2 regions of the Streptomyces sp. SLBN-8D4 genome follow, and region 2 is predicted to be linked to the other one. Evidence: riboswitches for the same ligand, from Rfam matches in the RefSeq annotation. Region 2 holds a riboswitch; the other holds the start of a gene.

Region 1 (3,395 bases), 5.0 Mb from region 2:
AGCCGCATCCCGTGGGTCAGGTGACCGCCGTGGGCGAGGTCGAGACCGAGGATGGTGTCGCCCGGCTGGGCCAGCGCGAACAGGGCGGCCTGGTTCGCGGAGGCACCGGAGTGGGGCTGCACGTTGGCGTACTCGGCGCCAAAGAGCTCCTTGACCCGGTCGATCGCGATCTGCTCGGCCACGTCGACGTGCTCGCAGCCGCCGTAGTAGCGGCGGCCCGGGTAGCCCTCGGCGTACTTGTTGGTGAGGACCGAGCCCTGGGCCTCCATGACCGCGAGCGGAGCGAAGTTCTCCGAGGCGATCATCTCGAGGGTGGACTGCTGACGGTCCAGCTCGGCGTCGACCGCGGCGGCGATCTCCGGGTCGAGCTCGTGCAGGGGCGTGTTCAGTGCGGACATCGGGTGCGGACTCCTCAGCCGGCGGAAAAGGCGGTGTACTCGTCGGCGGAGAGCAGGTCGGCCGGCTCCTCGGCGACGCGCACCTTGAACAGCCAGCCGCCCTCGAAGGGGGCGGAGTTCACCAGTGCGGGGTCGCTGACGACGTCCTCGTTGACCTCGGTGACCTCACCGGAGACGGGGGAGTACAGGTCGGAGACCGACTTGGTCGACTCCAGCTCGCCGCAGGTCTCGCCCGCGGTCACCGTGTCACCGACCTCCGGGAGCTGTACGAAGACGACATCGCCGAGCGCGTTGGCCGCGTGCTCCGTGATGCCGACCGTCGAGACGCCGTCCTCGGCGCCCGACAGCCACTCGTGCTCCTTGCTGTAGCGCAGCTGCTGGGGGTTGCTCATGGCCTGAATTCTCCTGTACGCGGGGGAGTGCTGGTGAAGGGGGGACTGCGGAGGGCGTGCGTGAGCAGCGACTCTGTGCCCAGCATCGCCTACGGCGACTACTTCTGGCGCTTGTAGAACGGCAGCGCCACGACCTCGTACGGCTCGTGGCTGCCCCGGATGTCCACACCGACACCGGTCGTGCCGGGCGTCGCGTGCGCGGCGTCGACGTACGCCATCGCGATCGGCTTGCCCAGCGTGGGGGAGGGGGCGCCGGAGGTGACCTCGCCGATCACCTCGCCGCCCGCGACGACCGCGTACCCGGCGCGCGGGACACGACGCCCCTCGGCGACCAGACCGACGAGGACGCGCGGCGGAGCGGCGGCGGCGCGCTCAGCAGCCTGCTGGAGTGCCTCCCGCCCGACGAAGTCCCCGTCCTTCTCGAACTTCACGACCCGCCCGAGCCCGGCGTCGAAGGGGGTCAGCTCGCGGGAGAGCTCGTGCCCGTAGAGCGGCATGCCCGCCTCAAGGCGCAGCGTGTCCCGGCAGGACAGCCCGCACGGGACCAGGCCGACGCCCTCGCCCGCCTTGGTCAGGGCCTGCCACAGCTCGACCGCGTGCTCCGGCTTCACGAACAGCTCGAAGCCGTCCTCGCCGGTGTACCCGGTGCGCGCGATCAGCGCCGGAACTCCGGCGACCGTGCCCGGCAGACCGGCGTAGTACTTCAGGCCGTCGAGGTCCGCGTCGGTCAACGACGCGAGGATCCCGGGGGACTCCGGCCCCTGTACGGCGATCAGGGCGTACGCGTCCCGGTCGTCGCGCACCTCGGCGTCGAAGCCGGCCGCGCGCTCGGTCAGCGCGTCGAGGACGACCTGGGCGTTGGAGGCGTTGGCGACCACCATGAACTCGGTCTCGCCCAGCCGGTAGACGATCAGGTCGTCCAGGATGCCGCCGTCGGCCTGGCAGATCATGGTGTAGCGGGCCCGGCCGACGCCGACGGAGGCGATGTTGCCGACGAGGGCGAAGTTCAGCAGCTGCGCGGCCTGCGGTCCGGTCACGGTGATCTCGCCCATGTGGGAGAGGTCGAAGAGCCCGGCTTTCGTGCGTACCGCGTTGTGTTCGTCGCGCTCGGAGCCGTACCGCAGGGGCATGTCCCAGCCGGCGAAGTCGGTCATCGTCGCACCGAGCGAGCGGTGCAGGGCGTCGAGTGCGGTGAGACGGGGTTCAGGACTGCTCATCGGACGGTCGTCTCCAAGGATCCCAGGACATGGGTGTGACGGGCGAGGTATTCCTCCCCATCTGTCATCGGAACCTGAGAGGTTCGCCATGAAGAACATGGCTTGCACCGTGGGTGGGGCCGCGTCGAGTGGGCGGCCCGCTTTTCAGATGTGCCTCGCCCGCGCGGTAACGGGGCCTGAGAGATTCAAGGGAGGGACTTGCTCCTTCGGCGCCCGGGTACACGTACCCGGGACTCTCCCGCGCGGATTCAAGCGGCCGGTATGCAGTTGGCGCGGACATCATTGCACGCCCCGGACGCCGACGGCAGGGCCGCACTGGCCCCTTCCTTTTGTAACTGCCTTGTGGCGGTACGCGTACAGAAACACGAGAGATCATCCATTACCTTCTCTTTACGCTCGGTGGGGAGGGGAACCCCGACCCCGGAGGAGGACGATGACGGTGAACAGGACCACGGCGTACGCGACGACCTCGGCCCTCGCGCTGCCCGAGCAGCCCGCGGTCCCGGCCGTCGAGGGCCGCGGCGCCCGCCCGGTCGTCCGTGACCTGCGCGACCGCGCCGGCCACAGCCCGCACGCCCTGCTCTTCGGCCCCGGAGACCTCGTCGTCATCACCGGCCTGCCGGGCAGCGGCAAGTCCACGCTGATGAAGCGCGCGGTCACGGGCATCCGGGTCGACTCCCAGGACACCCGCGACCGCTGGGACGCCCGGCTGTCCCGCTTACTGCCGTACGCCGTCTACCGCCCCCTGGTCCGGCTCGCGCACTACGCCGGACTGCGCCGCGCCCTGCGCTCCGGCGAGGGAGTCGTGGTGCACGACTGCGGGACGCAGGCCTGGGTGCGGGGCTGGCTGGCCCGCGAGGCCCGGCGCCGGGGCGGCACCCTGCATCTGCTGCTGCTCGACGTCACGGCGGACACCGCGCTGGAGGGCCAGCGCGAGCGCGGCCGGGGGGTCTCGCGGTACGCCTTCCTGCGGCACCGGGGGGCCGCCGCCCGGCTGATCCGCTCCGTGGAGGGCGGCGATCTGCCCCAGGGCTGCGGCTCGGCGGTGCTGATCGACCGGGACGCGGCGGACGTCCTGCGGCGGATCGGGTTCCCGGGCTGAGTCGCGAACCGCCCGCACCCGCTAGCCTTTCAGCCACATCAGTGGTTCACAGCAGGCGGTCAGACAGATGGACTTCCCAGCGGATCTTCCCGCGGACTTCCCGGCACACTCGGCACACACCCATCCGCACGGCGGCTGGCCCGGCAACGAGCTGGAGGAGGTGCTCTCGGCCTCCCTCGGCATGCCCTCGGCGGGCGGCCGGATCATCGAGGTGCTCGGGCGCAGCTTCGTCTGGATCCCCCTGCCGAACGGCGGCGGCCCGCACAGCGGCCCCCTCGACCTGCCC
Region 2 (3,395 bases):
ATGGCGCTGGCGCGGGACGAGCGGGCCGTGGTGGCGGAGCGGGAGGCCAAGTCGGTGTCGGTGGAGGACACGTACGACGTGGACATCCATGACCGGGTTCGGGTGGGGCTCGAAGTGCAGCGGTTGGCGGACCGGTGTGTGCGCAGGTTGAGGGGGGCCGGGTTGTCGGGGCGGACCATCGTGTTGAAAGTGCGGCGGTACGACTTCTCGACGTTGACGCGGTCCGAGACCCTGCGGGGGCCCACGGACGATCCCGCGGTGGTGCGGGAGGCCGCCCTGCGTTTGCTGGAGGGCGTCGACTCGACGGGGGGCGTGCGGTTGCTGGGGGTGGGGGTGTCCGGGCTTGCCGACTTCACGCAGGAGGACCTGTTCGCGCAGGCTGCGGGGGAGAGGTTGGACCATGCCGTCGAGGAGGTGGCTGACGACGTCCCTGCCGAGGAGCGGGACGTGGTGGTCGAGCGGCGGTGGGTTGCCGGGCATGACGTCCGGCACGCCGAGTACGGGCACGGGTGGGTGCAGGGGAGCGGGCTGGGGCGGGTGACCGTGCGGTTCGAGACGCCGGATTCGGAGCCGGGGCGGGTGCGGACGTTTCTTGTCGATGACCCTGCGCTGGAGTCGGCCGAGCCGTTGCCGTTGGTTGAGGTGATGGGTGCCCGTCCGTGCCCTCCGTGACGGGCTCGTCGTCGGGTGCGGGTGGCTCCGCCAGGCCGGGCTGGGGCGGGTGCGGGGGGCAGGGTGCTTGTCGGAATCGGGGTGGAGCAGCGGGGCATGGGAAGCGTCCGGGTGGACCGGCCGGCGGGGTCGGGGCGGGTGTCGGCTGAGCACGGACAGCGAGTTGGGCGCGCCCTGGTGTCGGTCGGGCGGGATCTCGGTCTGGTGTGGGGCGGGTGCTGCTGGATTGCGGTGGGTCGGAGGCGGGTGGTTCGGGGCGGCGCTCACGGCCGGCCTGGCGTCGGTCCTGCAGGGCCTTCGTCGGTACCGCTCGGCTGCGGGGGCTGGGCCGGGGCCCACCGCCCGCCTCGCGGGGCTGGGCGTCCGGCAGGGGCTGGGCAGGGGGCGAGGCGGCCTCGGGGCGGGGAGAGCGCGGTGGTCAGGCCTCCACGTCCTCCGTGCCCGCCAGTTTGCCGAAGTCCCGGTCCGGGAGTGCCGGTGGTGTGGCCAGGTCGAGTCCGTAGTGGTGGTAGAGCTGGAGTTCCTGGTCGGGGGAGAGGTGGCGGCCCACGCCGAAGTCGGGGGCGTCCTTGATGAGGGTGCGGTCGAAGGGGACGTGCAGGGAGCCGTCGACCAGTTCGCTCGGCTCCAGGGGGACGAAGGCGTCCCGGGTGAAGAGGCCGGTGCGTATGGCGGCCCATTCCGGCACGCCCGTCGCGTCGTCGAGGTAGACCTCGTCAACGGTGCCGATCTTGGTGCCGTTGCGGTCGAACGCCTTGCGGCCGATCAGGTTGCGCGGATCGATGTCGGTCTGCACGTGCCCTCCACTTGGTCGCAACTCATCCGAAGCGGTCGTAAGCACTACGAAAGAGCACATCGGGGTGTGCGGCCACTCGAAGACCCGTGCGGTGGCCTCGCTGGTAGGCTTGCGAGCGGCTGCTGACCCCGCGCGGGAGAGTCCTCCGGACACCATCGGAGGCGCCGAAGGAGCAAATCCTCCCCGGAATCTCTCAGGCTCACGTACCGCACGGACGAGGTCACTCTGGAAAGCAGGGCGGGTGTCGACGGCTTCCGCTCTCACCGACGGTGAAAGCCGGCGGCCTTCGGGCGGCCGGTGAAGCTCTCAGGTCGAGATGACAGAGGGGGAGGCCGTCGGGGTACCCGCGCCGGGGTACCCCTCGAAGGTCGCGTCAGACCAGGAGGCCTCCGCAATGACCGCCCACCGCATTCCGCTCGCAGAGCTCGAGCAGGGGATCCCGTTCGAGCAGCGTCACATCGGTCCGGATCATGAAGCCCGGGCCAAGATGCTCGCCCAGGTCGGCTACGGCTCGCTCGACGAGCTGACCGCCGCCGCGGTACCCGACGTGATCAAGAACGCCGATGCGCTGGAACTGCCCCGTGCGCGCACCGAGGCCGAGGTGCTGGCCGAGCTGCGGTCGCTGGCCGACCGCAACCAGGTGCTCGACTCCATGATCGGACTCGGGTACTACGGCACCTTCACTCCGCCCGTCATCCTGCGCAACGTCATGGAGAACCCGGCCTGGTACACGGCCTACACGCCGTATCAGCCGGAGATCTCGCAGGGACGGCTCGAGGCTCTGCTCAACTTCCAGACCATGGTCGCCGAGCTCACCGGGCTGCCGACCTCCGGTGCCTCGCTGCTCGACGAGGGAACCGCGGCGGCCGAGGCCATGGCACTGTCCCGCCGCATGGGGAAGAACAAGAAGGGGCTCTTCCTCGTCGACGCCGACGTGCTGCCGCAGACCATCGCCGTGATCGAGACCCGTGCCGAACCGACCGGCCTGGAGGTCGTGGTCGCCGACCTCAGCGACGGGATCCCGGCCGAGATCGCCGGGCGTGAGATCAACGGCGTGCTGGTCCAGTACCCCGGCGCCTCCGGAGTCGTACGGGACATCAAGCCGCTCATCGACCAGGCTCACGAGCTCGGCGCTCTCGTGACCGTCGCCGCCGATCTGCTCGCGCTGACCCTGCTGAAGTCGCCGGGTGAGCTCGGGGCGGACATCGCGGTCGGTACCACGCAGCGGTTCGGTGTGCCGATGGGCTTCGGCGGCCCGCACGCCGGATACATGGCCGTACAGGAGAAGTTCGCCAGGAGCCTGCCCGGGCGGCTCGTGGGCGTGTCCGTGGACGCCGACGGCGACAAGGCCTACCGGCTGGCGCTGCAGACGCGTGAGCAGCACATCCGCCGGGAGAAGGCGACCAGCAACATCTGCACCGCGCAGGTGCTGCTCGCGGTCATGGCCGGGATGTACGCCGTCTACCACGGGTCCGACGGGTTGAAGGGCATCGCGCGGCGGACGCACCGGTACGCGAACGTCCTCGCCGCGGGGCTGACGGCCGGTGGGGTCGAGGTCGTGCACGGGTCCTACTTCGACACGCTGACCGTGCGGGTGCCGGCCAGGGCCGCCGAGATCGTCTCCGCGGCGCGCCGGAACGGCGTCAACCTGCACCTCGTCGACGCCGACCACGTGTCCCTCGCGTGCGACGAGACCACCGCGCGGGCCCAGGTGGGTGCCGTGTGGAACGCGTTCGGGGTCGAGGCCGACATCGAGGCGCTGGACGCGGCCACCGAGGAGGCGCTGCCGGACGCTCTGCTGCGGGGCGACGACTTCCTCACCCACCCCGTCTTCCACCAGTACCGCTCCGAGACCGCGATGCTGCGCTACCTGCGCAGGCTCGCCGACCGCGACTACGCGCTCGACCGCGGCATGATCCCGCTGGGC

What was found. Region 2 has a riboswitch for glycine ahead of gcvP (aminomethyl-transferring glycine dehydrogenase). Riboswitches for the same ligand answer to the same signal wherever they lie in the genome.
Region 1: linked by a shared signal. The riboswitch ahead of gcvT (glycine cleavage system aminomethyltransferase GcvT) and the one ahead of gcvP (aminomethyl-transferring glycine dehydrogenase) in region 2 are both predicted to bind glycine.

The regions. Positions count from the first base shown of each region.
Region 1 covers NZ_JBMGQC010000001.1:3,110,382-3,113,776, reverse strand. The annotation lists gene glyA (serine hydroxymethyltransferase) at 1-398, opposite strand, end outside; gene gcvH (glycine cleavage system protein GcvH) at 413-790, opposite strand; gene gcvT (glycine cleavage system aminomethyltransferase GcvT) at 889-2,007, opposite strand; glycine riboswitch at 2,059-2,161, opposite strand; glycine riboswitch at 2,162-2,258, opposite strand; gene RKD20_RS13585 (AAA family ATPase) at 2,441-3,109, shown strand; gene RKD20_RS13580 (enhanced serine sensitivity protein SseB) at 3,177-3,395, shown strand, end outside.
Region 2 covers NZ_JBMGQC010000001.1:8,122,878-8,126,272, forward strand. The annotation lists gene RKD20_RS36935 (DNA polymerase IV) at 1-672, shown strand, start outside; gene RKD20_RS36940 (PRC-barrel domain-containing protein) at 1,091-1,468, opposite strand; glycine riboswitch at 1,592-1,687, shown strand; gene gcvP (aminomethyl-transferring glycine dehydrogenase) at 1,863-3,395, shown strand, end outside.